Regions from separate parts of the Catellatospora sp. TT07R-123 genome, predicted to be linked through region 2. Evidence: predicted binding sites of a transcription regulator. Region 2 holds the regulator's gene; the other holds the start of a gene.

Region 1 (6,130 bases), on a different contig from region 2:
CCACCCACGAAACCACCATACGTTGGTACGCATGGAGAGTTCGCCGAATCAACGAGGTCACCGGCCGTTCCGCCCGGCACCGGCGGCGGGCCGCCCCGTGACTGCCCCGGAAAGCGGCTTGCGCCGACGGCCACCGGGCCGTGTAGTGTCCCTCGCATGCAGATCCGATTCAGCACGACGACGCCGGGACACCCCGGCGTGACCGCGTGTTGACCTGCTGACCCAAGTCATCCGTCGGCCCCGGGGCACCCGCCCCGGGGCCGACGCGTTTTCCCCGGACGTGTGCCCGCCGACGCGTACCCGAGGAGAGATCTCATGTCCCAGGCACCTGCCGACCACCGCAAACTCGGCCGCGAGCTGGAGCTCTACCACTCCGATCCGCTGGTCGGCGCCGGGCTGCCGATCTGGCTGCCGAATGGCGCGGCCGCCCGCCACGCCATCGAGTCCTACATCCGCGAGGCCGAGCGCCTGGCCGGATACCAGCACGTGTACTCCCCGCCCATGGCCAAACGGGAGATGTACCGAAGGTCGGGGCACCTGGCGAAGTTCGGCGACGACATGTTCCCGGCCATGGCCGAGGAGGGGCAGCCCGAGTCCGAGGCGCTGATGCTGCGGCCGAGCCTGTGCCCGCACCACGCGATGGTGTTCGGCGCGCGCGGACGGTCCTACCGTGAGCTGCCGCTGCGCGTGGCCGAGCTGGGCGGGATGTACCGGGCCGAGCGGTCCGGCGTGGTCGGCGGCCTGGGCCGGGTACGGGCGATCTCGCTGAACGACGCGCACGTGTTCTGCGCCCTGGACCAGGTCGGCGACGAGGTCGCCGCGATCCTGGCGATGATCCTCGACGCGCACCGGGCGCTGGGGTTCGCCGCCGACTCGTTCCGGCTGTCGCTGCGCGGGCAGGGCCCGGCCTACCTGGGTTCGCCGGCCGACTGGGACCTGGCCGAGGACCTGCTGCGGCAGGCGCTGCTCAAGGCGGGGATCGCGTTCGCGGAGGTGCCGGGCGAGGCGGCGTTCTACGGCCCGAAGATCGATATCCAGGTACGGGACCTCGCCGGGCGGGAGTGGTCGCTGTCGACCATCCAGGTGGACTTCGCCCAGCCGGAGCGCTTCGACCTGTCGTACGTGGACCGCGCCGGCGAGCGGGCCCGGCCGGTGATGGTGCACCGCAGCGTGGTGGGCAGCCTGGAGCGGCTGATGGCGCATCTGATCGAGGTGCACCAGGGCGCGTTCCCGGCCTGGTATGCCCCGGTGCAGCTCGCGGTGGCGCCGGTCGGCCCGGCCCAGGACGCGGCGGCGCACGGGCTGCGCGAAGCGGCGATGCGGGCGGGGCTGCGGGTGGAGCTGCTGCTGGACGGGTCGCTGGGCAACCGGATCCGGCTGGCCGCACAGCGCAAGGTGCCGTACCTGGCGGTGCTGGGAGCGCGGGAGGTCGCGGCGGGTGAGGTGTCCCTGCGCCTGCGCGACGGCCGCGAGCTCCCCGCCCGCCCGGTCGCCGAGGCCCTGTCCCTGATCAACGCGGTCGTCGCCGCCCACTCCCCCGCCCTCCTCCCCGCCTGACCCCGCCGGATCGCCCCCGCCCCGCCCCGGGCCTTCGGCCTTCGGGCCTCGGCCCTCGGCCCTTGGCCAAGTTGCCGGGCAATCGGGCGTATACGCGGCCCGTATACGCCCGATTGCCCGGCAACTTGCGAGGGGGGAGGAGGGAGAGGTCTCAGGCGGCGGCGGGCGGGGGGTCGGACAGTTCGACCTGGTGGATGAGCTGTTTGAGGTGGGCGATCTCGTCGCGCAGGGCGGTCTGGCCGGCCGCGGTGAGGGTGACCCAGGTGCGGGGGCGCTTGCCCTCGTACCCCTTCTCGATCTCGATCAGCTCGGCCTTCTCCAGCACCGTCAGGTGCTGGCCCAGGTTGCCGGCGGTCAGCTTCAGCGTGTCGCGCAGGAACCCGAACTCCACCTGCCGGGCCTGGTGGGTGATGGCCAGGATGCCCAGCCGGACGCGCTGGTGGACCACGTCGTCCAGGCCGTTGGTGGGGTGGTCGGTCATCACGCCCGGGCCTCGGCGTTCGGCCGGAACAGGGCGAAGGCGGCGGCGCCCGCCAGCAGCAGCGCTGCCGGGACGAGCAGCTGCGGCAGGAAGAACCACCGCGAGGTGGCGTGGATGAACCGGCTGCCGATGATCACACCGACGGCCAGGAAGCCCAGGCTGTACGCCAGCAGCAACCGGTGGCGCTCGACCCACGCGAGCACCAGCAGCGCCAGCCCGATCACCGCCATGGGGCTGGTCAGCGCGTTGACGAGCCAGCCCGCCGGTCCGATCTCGACCTCGCCGCGGTCGACGGCGAACACGTCGGCGGGAACGGGCAGCACCGGGTGGAACATCAGCCAGACCGACACGCCTGCCATCAGGACGGCGAGCACGACACCGGCGGTGATGTACGGACGGATCGCGGTGCCCACGCCGCGCCGCCGCGACTGCCGTACGTAGAAGGCCGCGATCGCCGCGTAGGCGAGCACCAGCGCGACAGTCCAGTAGGCGAGCACGGCCGGGTTGGGCGCGGGGCAGACCGTGTGGTCGGGCCGGGACTGGCAGCGGCCGAACACGTCGAGGTACGGGACGAACCGGTAGACGGGGATCGCGGCCAGGGTGACCACGGCGAAGACCAGCAGCGGGAACCAGGTGCCCCGCTGGGCGGCCCGGACCTGACGGGTCAGGTCGCGCACTGACGCGAGCAACTCTCGCGGGTTGTCCGCCTGGGGGACGGATTCGTTTGCCATGCAGTTAGCTTTGCATTACAGACCAGTCGGCGCAAGAGACCATTTTGGGGTATGCGCAGAGTCTGGCTCGCGACCGTGCCCGCCCGGAACGTTGCTAGTTGTACTGAATGAACCGGACGTAACACTCGAAAGGTGCCTCACATGAAGCGTGTCGTCGTCTACGGGTGCGCGGTGTGGGCCGCCCTGGTGGCCATCTCGCTGATCCTGCTGCCCGCCGAGGGCAAGCACGAGGCGCTGTACGAGTCGATCAAGCTGACCGTGCTGGTGGCGGCGGTGCTGGGCGCCACCATCCGGCACCTGTCCCACCGTCCGGCGATGACGCCCGTCGCGGCCGCGCTGGTGGGCGCCGCCTGGGCGGCGGTATGCGTCGCGCTGGACCTGGTGCTCTACCTCGCCGGAGCGTTCACCGTCGGGCTCGACGTCTACTTCACCGACGTGGCCTCGTCATACCTGGTGATGCCGGTGATCACCACGCTGGCCATGACCTGGCTGGAGTTCCGTGCGGCAGCACCCGCCGCGCCCGAATCCGAGCCCGCCGTCGCACTGGAGCCCGCTGTCGTGTCGGCACCTGCCCCCGTCGGCGGCGGGCCGGGTCCGGAGGAGCCGAATCACTACATCCCGGTCGGGCACTGCTGACCCACCCCTGGCGACCCACCCCCCTGACGACCGGCCCCCCTGACGACCCGCCCCCCGCAGCCGAGCCCGACGCTGGCGGGTCGTCCGAAGATCGCTGTTTGCGGTCAGAGGGTGTCCTCGGGCAGCGCCTTATGACCGCGGACAGCGATCACCCCACCAAGATCGTCAGCTGCGGCCAGAGTCTGGGGCGGGGCGGCGCGAACCTCGGGTCAGCCGCAGTCGATCAGGGAGTTGTGCACACGACACGCCGTCGAACACGGCCATAGGTTCATGATCGACGCCTCGGGAGGGGGCGGGGCCGGGGGTGGTGGAGGGGTGGGAGTGACCTGGGTCACAGGGGGGAGGACGGGGGGAACAACGGGGGTGGTGGCGAACTTGAGCCGAGCAGACTCAAGTAGCGAATGGCAGGTGTCTGATAATGACCACACTCCCCGTCCTCCCGCTCGACGACGCCGTTCTGCTGCCCAGGATGGTCGCGCAGGTCGCGCTCGACCCCGACGTCCAGGCCGCCGTCGACGCCGCGCGGGCTGCGGGCGACAAGACCGTGCTGGCCGTCCCCCGCCTCGACGGCGACTACGGCTCGTACGGCGTCACCGCGATCATCGAGAAGGTCGGCCGGCTGCCCAGCGGCGAACTCGTCGCGGTGATCCGCGGCGTGACCCGCGCGCGGATCGGCTCCGGCGTGCCCGGCCCCGGCGCGGCGCTGTGGGTCGAGGCCACGGTGGTCGCCGACCCCGAACCGGCGGGCAAGGCCCGCGAGCTGGCCCGCGAGTACAAGGCGCTGGTCACGTCGATGCTGTCCGAGCGCGGCGCCTGGCAGGTCGTCGACGCCGTCGAGCGGATGACCGACCTGTCGGAGCTGGCCGACTCGGCCGGCTACGCCCCCTGGCTGACCCTGGCGCAGAAGGTCGAGCTGCTCGGCTCCCCCGACGTCACCTCCCGGCTCGAACTGCTGGTCGGCTGGGCGCGCGAGCACCTGACCGAGCAGGAGGTCGCCAACAAGATCAGTAACGACGTGCGCGAGGGGCTGGAGAAGTCCCAGCGCGAGTTCCTGCTGCGCCAGCAGCTGGTCGCGATCCGCAAGGAGCTCGGCGAGGACGAGCCCGAGGGCTCGGCCGACTACCGGGCCCGGGTCGAGGCCGCCGATCTGCCGGAGAAGGTCCGCGAGGCGGCGCTGCGCGAGGTCGGCAAGCTGGAACGGGCCAGCGACGCCTCCCCGGAGACGGGCTGGATCCGCACCTGGCTGGACACGGTGCTGGAGATGCCGTGGGGCGTGACCACCCAGGACGACACCGATCTGGCGCAGGCGCGGGCGGTGCTCGACGCCGACCACACCGGACTGGACGACGTGAAGGACCGGATCCTGGAGTACCTGGCCGTGCGCAACCGGCGTGCCGCCAGGCACCTGGAGGTCGTCGGCGGGCGCGGCTCGGGCGCGGTGCTGGCCCTGGCCGGGCCGCCCGGGGTGGGCAAGACCAGCCTGGGCGAGTCGGTCGCGCGGGCGCTGGGCCGCAAGTTCGTCCGGGTGTCGCTGGGCGGCGTACGCGACGAGGCCGAGATCCGCGGCCACCGGCGCACGTACGTCGGGGCGCTGCCCGGCCGGATCGTGCGGGCGCTGCGCGAGGCCGGTTCGATGAACCCGGTCGTGCTGCTCGACGAGGTGGACAAGCTGGCCGTCGGCTTCGCCGGCGACCCGGCCGCCGCCCTGCTGGAGGTGCTGGACCCGGCGCAGAACCACACGTTCCGCGACCACTACCTGGAGGTCGACCTCGACCTGTCCGACGTGCTGTTCCTGGCCACCGCGAACGTGGTGGAGACCATCCCCGGCCCGCTGCTGGACCGGATGGAGCTGGTCACCCTGGACGGCTACACCGAGCGGGAGAAGGTCGCCATCGCCCGCGACCACCTGCTGCCGCGGCAGCTGGAGCGCGCGGGCCTGACCGCCGAGGAGGTCACGGTCGGCGAGGACGCGCTGCGGTCGGTCGCGGCCGAATACACCCGCGAGGCGGGCGTACGGCAGCTGGAGCGCTCGATCGGGCGCATCCTGCGCAAGGTCGCGGTCAAGCTGTCCGGCACCGACGAACCGGTGCACGTGTCCGAGGCGGACCTGAAGGAATACCTGGGCCGTCCCCGGTTCACGCCCGAGTCCGCGGAGCGGACCGCGACACCCGGCACGGCCACCGGCCTGGCGGTCACCGGCACCGGCGGCGACGTGCTGTTCATCGAGGCCACCTCGATGGAGGGCGAGCCGGGGCTGACCCTGACCGGGCAGCTCGGCGACGTGATGAAGGAGTCGGCGCACATCGCGCTGTCGTACCTGCGCGCCAACGGGCGCCGGTTCGGCCTGGACCCCAACTCGCTGGCCGGGCGCCGCATCCACCTGCACGTGCCCGCGGGCGCGGTGCCCAAGGACGGCCCCAGCGCCGGTATCACCATGGTGACCGCGCTGGCGTCGCTGGCCTCGGGCCGGCCGGTGCGGCCGGAGGTCGGCATGACCGGCGAGGTGACCCTCAACGGCCGGGTGCTGCCGATCGGCGGGGTCAAGCAGAAGCTGCTGGCCGCGCACCGGGCCGGGCTGACCGAGATCGTCATCCCGGCGCGCAACGAGCCCGACCTGGACGACCTGCCCGAGGACGTCCGCCGGGAGCTGAAGATCCACGTGCTGTCCGACGTGGCCGATGTGCTCGCCGTGGCGCTGCGCCCGGTGCAGGACAGCGGCGAGGTC
Region 2 (6,130 bases):
TGGAAGAGGCCGAGGAGGAGGGCGACGAGCTGATGGCGATCTGGTCGCACAACACGCGGGTGCTGCTGGCCCGCCCGCACCTGTTCGACTACCACGACTGGTGCGAGGGCGGGCTGGTGCGGCACTCGCGCCGCCTCCAGTAGGCGCGCGAACGTGAAGAGCTCCCCTGGGCGGCCGCCCGGGGGAGCTCTTTCTCTGCGTCGCGAAGGACTCGCATGACGCCGCAACGGCTATGGCGTCATCTTGTCGATCGCGTCCTTGGCCGTGTCCTGGCCCTTGTCGACCTGGTCCTTGAACTTGCCGCCCGTAGCGTCGTCGACTTTGTCGCCAGCGGAGTCGACGGCGCCCTTGGCCTTGTCGCCAAGCTGATCGACCTTGTCATCGGTGATCCCGAGCGCGTCCTTGGCCTTGTCCATAATGCCCATGGCATTCCCCCTCCGGGATGTCCGATAAATCGGACTGATCCCAGTACGAGGATAGCGGCTGGCGGCGGTACGGGGCCCGGCCTTGCGAAGACTCAGCCTTCCGAGGCTCAGCCTTCCGAGGAGCGTGGGCGCCACACCACCAGCGCGGTCGAGGTACGTGCCGACGGCAGCAGCTCGGTGCGCGGGAACGCCGAGATGGTCTCCAGCTGCGCCAGGCGCTGCTGCGCGTACGCCAGCTGCTCCTGCGCCCGGATCAGCTCCTCGCGCAGCTCCAGCGCCATCCGCTCCAGGTCGATGATCCGCTTGACCCCGGCCAGGTTGACGCCGTCCTCCTGGCTCAGCCGCTGGATCTCGCGCAGCAGTTCCACGTCGCGCATGCTGTAGCGGCGGCCGCCGCCCGGCGAGCGGCCCGGCTCGACCAGTCCCATCCGGTCGTACTGCCGCAGGGTCTGCGGGTGCATCCCGGCCAGCTGGGCCGCCACCGAGATCAGGAAAACCTTGGCCTGCTCGTCCACGCCGTCACCTCCGCTCAAGGTGGTCGCGCCGCAGCGGCGGAGCCAGCTCCGCGAACCGGAGCAGGGCCTCCCGGGCCTCGTCCGACAGCTGCTGCGGGACCACGATTTCCACGGTAACCAGCAGGTCGCCGACTCCGCCATCGCGTTTGGGCACACCGCGCCCGCGAACGCGCAGCAGTCGCCCGCTCGGGGTGCCCGGCGGCACCTTCACCTTGACCATGCCGTCCAAAGTGGGCACCCGGACCTCGGCCCCGAGCACCGACTCCGCGTACGTCACCGGGATGGTGACGGTCAGGTCGTCGCCGCTGCGGCCGAACATGTTGTCGGGCCGCACGATCGCCCGGACGTACAGGTCTCCGGGCGGGCCGCCGCGCTCGCCCGGCTCGCCGCGCCCGGCCAGCCGGATGCGCTGGCCGTCGGCGACCCCGGCCGGGATGCGCACGGTCAGGGTGCGGGTCTTGGTGACCCCGCCGGTGCCGTGGCACTCGGGGCACTTCTGGTCCACCACCGTGCCGACACCCTGGCAGTCGCGGCAGGCCTCGGAGAAGCCGAACGCGCCCTGGTTGCGGTTGACCACGCCGGTGCCGTGGCAGTGCGGGCAGGTGCGCGGCCGGGTGCCCGGCTTGGCGCCGTCGCCGTGGCAGGTCTCGCAGACGCCGAGGGTGCGCAGCGTCAGCGGCTGGGTCGTGCCCTGCACCGCGTCGGCGAAGTCCAGGAAGATCTCGGCCTCGACGTCGCGCCCCCGCCCCGGGCCGCGCGGCGCGGTGCCCGCCCCGCCCGAGAAGATCGAGCCGAACAGGTCGGAGAAGCTGGCGCCGCCGAACCGCTGGTCGCGGCCGCCCTGACCGAACAGGTCGGACATGTCGAACTGGTGCGCGCCACCGGGGCCGCCCCGGGCGCCGCGGCGGAAGGCACCCGACTCGAACAGCGAGCGCATCTCGTCGTACTCACGGCGCCGGTTGTCGTCGGACAGCACGTCGTACGCCTCGGACACCGCCTTGAACCGCTCCTCCGCGGCGGCGTTGCCGGGGTTGTGGTCCGGATGCAGCTCGCGGGCGAGCCTGCGGTACGCCTTCTTGATCTCGGCAGCCGGTGCGTCCTTGGCCACCCCGAGCACGGCGTAGAAGTCCTTCTCCAGCCAGTCTTTCGAGCTCATCCGTTACCCCCTCCCCCTGTCGTGATCGGAGCTCCCGCGCCGTCCCGGGAAGGGCGGTGCGGGAGCTCCGGTCATCGTGTCATTCCGGTGCGGCTACGGCCACCATCGCCGGGCGGAGCAGCCGCTCCCCCAGCAGGTAGCCCCGGCGCATAACGTCGATGCAGGTCGGCTCGGTGACGTCGGCGGAGGTCAGGTGGGCCACCGCCTCGTGCCGGTTCGGGTCGAAGGGATCGCCCTTCTCGCCGAACGCGACCAGTCCGAACTTCGTCACCGCGGTGTTGAGCTGCTCGGCCACGGCGCCGAACGGCCCGGACAGGTCACCGTGGTCACGGGCCCGGTCCAGGTCGTCCAGGATCGGCAGCAGGGCCGCCAGCACCTGGCCGGTGGCGAGCTCGGCGGCGACCGTGCGGTCGCGCTCCACCCGCCTGCGGTAGTTGGCGTACTCGGCGGTCACCCGCTGCAGGTCCGCGGTGCGCTCTTCCAGCGCCGTACGGGCCTGCGCCAGCTCCGCGCCCAGCCCGGTCGGCTCGGCCGGGGCCTGGGTGGCCGGGGCGGGCTCGACGAGCTCGCCCTCGACCGCGTCGGCCTCCCCGGCCTCCGCCGCGACGTCCCCGGTCTCGGGCGCTGCCGCCGGCTCGGCCGTCTCCGGCTCGTCCGGCACGGTCTCCGCGACGGCCGGCTCGTCGCCGGTGGTCGCGGCCTCGGGCTGGTCGGTGGTGGGGGCGGCCTGCACGGCTTCCTGCGCAGGGTCGGCCGCCGCCGGGGCGGCCGGGGTCTCCGGCTGCTCGGACATGGTCGCTCCGCTCGGGGTGATCTTCCGCTTGTTCTTGATGACGATGCGCTCGCCGGCGGTCGACTGCTCGTCGGCCGCCGGCGAGTCCTGTGCTCCGGTCACTTCTTGCCCTCGTCGTCGATGATCTCCGCATCGACGACGTCGTCATCGCCGCCCCGCGGCGCGCCGGTCGCCCCCTCGGGGCCCGCGCCGGCCGCGTTGGTGGCACCGGCCTGGCCGTACAGGGCGGACCCGGCCGCCTGCGAGACCTGGGCCAGCTTCTCGTGGGCCTGCTTGATGCGCTCGATGTCGCTGCCGGCCAGCGCGCTGCGCAGGTCGCTCAGCGCCTCGTTGATGCTCTCGCGGGAGTCGGCGGGCAGCTTGTCGCCGCTCTCGGCGAGGAACTTCTCCGTCTGCCACTGCAGGGCCTCGGCCACGTTGCGGGTCTCGGCCTCCTCGCGGCGGCGGCGGTCCTCCTCCGCGTGGTCCTCGGCGTCGCGGCGCATCCGCTCGATGTCCTCCTTCGGCAGCGACGAGCCGCCGGTGATGGTCATCGACTGCTCCTTGCCGGTGCCGAGGTCCTTCGCGCTGACGTGCACGATGCCGTTGGCGTCGATGTCGAAGGTGACCTCGATCTTCGGCACGCCGCGCGGCGCCGGGGCGATGCCGGTCAGCTCGAACGTGCCGAGCTTCTTGTTGTACGCCGCCATCTCGCGCTCGCCCTGGAACACCTGGATGAGCACCGAGGGCTGGTTGTCGTCGGCGGTGGTGTACACCTCGGACCGCTTGGTCGGGATCGTGGTGTTGCGCTCGACCAGGCGGTGCATGATGCCGCCCTTGGTCTCGATGCCGAGGCTCAGCGGGGTCACGTCCAGCAGGAGGACGTCCTTGACCTCGCCCTTGAGCACGCCGGCCTGGAGCGCGGCACCGACGGCCACGACCTCGTCCGGGTTGACGCCCTTGTTCGGCTCCTTGCCGGTGAGCTGCTTGACCAGGTCGGTCACGGCGGGCATACGGGTCGAGCCGCCGACCAGGATGACGTGGTCGATGTCGGCGAGCTTGACGCCCGCGTCGCGGATGGCCGACTCGAACGGGCCCTTGCAGCGGTCCAGCAGGTCCTGGGTCATGCGCTGGAACTCGGCCCGGGTCAGGGTCACGTCCAGGTGCAGCGGGCCCTCGGCGCCGGCGGTGATGTACGGCAGGTTGATGCCGGTGGTGTTCGCGGCCGACAGCTCGATCTTGGCCTTCTCCGAGGCCTCCCGCAGCCGCTGCATGGCCATCTTGTCGGCGGACAGGTCCACGCCGTGCTGGCCGCGGAACGTCTTCACCAGGTGCTCGATGATGCGCTCGTCCCAGTCGTCGCCACCGAGGTGGTTGTCACCGGAGGTCGACTTGACCTCGACGACGCCGTCGGCCAGCTCCAGCAGGGACACGTCGAAGGTGCCGCCGCCCAGGTCGAAGACCAGGACGGTCTGCTCCTTGCTGCCCTTGTCCAGGCCGTACGCCAGGGCGGCGGCGGTGGGCTCGTTGACGATGCGCAGCACGTTGAAGCCCGCGATCTCGCCGGCCTCCTTCGTCGCGGTGCGCTGGGCGTCGTTGAAGTACGCCGGCACGGTGATCACGACGTCGGTGACGGTCTCACCGAGGTAGGCCTCGGCGTCGCGCTTGAGCTTCTGCAGCACCCGGGCGGAGATCTCCTGCGGGGTGTACTTCTTGCCGTCGATGTCGACGGACCAGTTGGTGCCGACCTCGCGCTTCACCGAGCGGATGGTCCGGTCCGGGTTGGTGACGGCCTGGCGCTTGGCCACCTCGCCGACGAGCACCTCGCCGTTCTTGGCGAACGCCACGATCGAGGGCGTCGTGCGGGAGCCCTCGGCGTTCGCGATGACGGTGGGTTCGCCACCCTCGAGCACGGCCATACAGGAGTTGGTCGTACCCAGGTCGATGCCGACCGCACGTGCCATGTTCGTGTTCCTCCAAGATCAGAACTGTCCGGCATCAAGTTGAGTCCGGATGGCTCAATACTGACACGCGACGGCACAGTGTCAAGCGCGTGGTTGAGTCAGTCACACTCAACTTCGACGCTGTCCTGGTGAGGTGTCCCTTTTCCGCTTAGGCTTCCCCTGTGTATGACCACACTGCGCCCGCCGGACCGGGGCACGGCGGCCCCCTCCCGGGCGCGACGCCGACCGGCCCGCTGCTCGCGATCGTCGGCGGCCCCACCGGGGCGGGCAAGTCGACGTTGGTGAACAGCCTCGTCCGCGCGCCCGTCAGCGCCACCGGCATCCTCCGCCCGACCACCCGCCGCCCGGTGCTGGTGTGCCACACCCGCAGCTGGGCCAACGCCCCCCGGCACGACCTGCACCCCATCGCGTCGCCGGCGCTGCCGCCGAACCTCGCGCTGGTCGACGCCCCCGACCTCAACTCGATCGACCAGGGCAGCCGCACGCTCACCGAGAGCCTGTTCGACCAGGCCGACCTCTGGATCTTCATGACCACCGCGGCCCGGTACGCTGACGCCGAGGCGTGGCGGCATCTGCGCGCGGCGCAGCGGCGGCGGGTCGATCTCGCCGTCGTGCTCAACCGGGTGCCGCACCACTCGGCCGACGAGATCCTGCCGCACCTCACCCAGCTCCTCGGTGAGCCCGTGCCGCTGTTCGTCGTCGCCGAATCCGTGCTGGACAGGCAGGGGATGCTGTCCGATCGAGTCGTCACCCCGATCTGGGAGTTCCTCCACAAGACAGCGAATGCGAAACTTGCCGAGTCAAGGGTCGGCGCCGAGTCGGCTGAAGAGAGCGTGAGGAGGGACCTGTGACCGGCCCCACCCCCGGCAGTGAGTCCGTCGGCACCAGGCTCGACCGGGTCCAGCAGTTCGTGGACCTGACCGCCGAGCACCTGCCCGACGAACCGGTGCTGGCGTACGCGCGAGCCGTGGCGGAACGTTCGGCCGACCGGTTGCGCCTGCCCACGTCGTTCACGACGATCGCGCTGGCGGGCACCACGGGCAGCGGCAAGTCCAGCATGTTCAACGCGTTCACGACCATCGACCGGTCGCCCGCGGGCATCCTGCGCCCCACCACCTCCGAGCCGTACGCCTGTGTCTGGGGCAGCCTCGGCCAGGCCGACGAGCTGCTGGACTGGCTCGGCGTCTCGTCGCGGCGCCGGTTCACCCGCGAGTCGGCGCTGGACGCCAACGACGAGGTCGGCCTGCGCGGCATGATCCTGCTCGACCTGCCCGACGTCGACTCCATGGAGCCGCGCC

What was found. The regulator HspR, encoded in region 2, represses chaperone genes until heat shock. The targets are predictions, from matches to a motif close to TTGAGTNNNNNNNACTCAA.
Positions count from the first base shown of each region.
Region 1: lon (endopeptidase La) is a predicted target of HspR. The motif match lies at 3,781-3,799, and genes of this name have one in related genera.

Region 1 is NZ_BNEM01000002.1:1,623,485-1,629,614, forward strand. Features, by position in the region: gene thrS (threonine--tRNA ligase) at 316-1,557, shown strand; gene Cs7R123_RS27250 (transcriptional regulator) at 1,709-2,038, opposite strand; gene Cs7R123_RS27255 (hypothetical protein) at 2,038-2,769, opposite strand; gene Cs7R123_RS27260 (hypothetical protein) at 2,911-3,405, shown strand; gene lon (endopeptidase La) at 3,824-6,130, shown strand, end outside.
Region 2 is NZ_BNEM01000001.1:4,681,191-4,687,320, reverse strand. Features, by position in the region: partial or broken gene Cs7R123_RS20385 (hypothetical protein) at 1-143, shown strand, start outside; gene Cs7R123_RS20380 (antitoxin) at 231-416, opposite strand; gene Cs7R123_RS20375 (heat shock protein transcriptional repressor HspR) at 533-940, opposite strand; gene dnaJ (molecular chaperone DnaJ) at 945-2,096, opposite strand; gene grpE (nucleotide exchange factor GrpE) at 2,176-2,991, opposite strand; gene dnaK (molecular chaperone DnaK) at 2,988-4,832, opposite strand; gene Cs7R123_RS20355 (GTPase domain-containing protein) at 4,994-5,683, shown strand; gene Cs7R123_RS20350 (hypothetical protein) at 5,680-6,130, shown strand, end outside.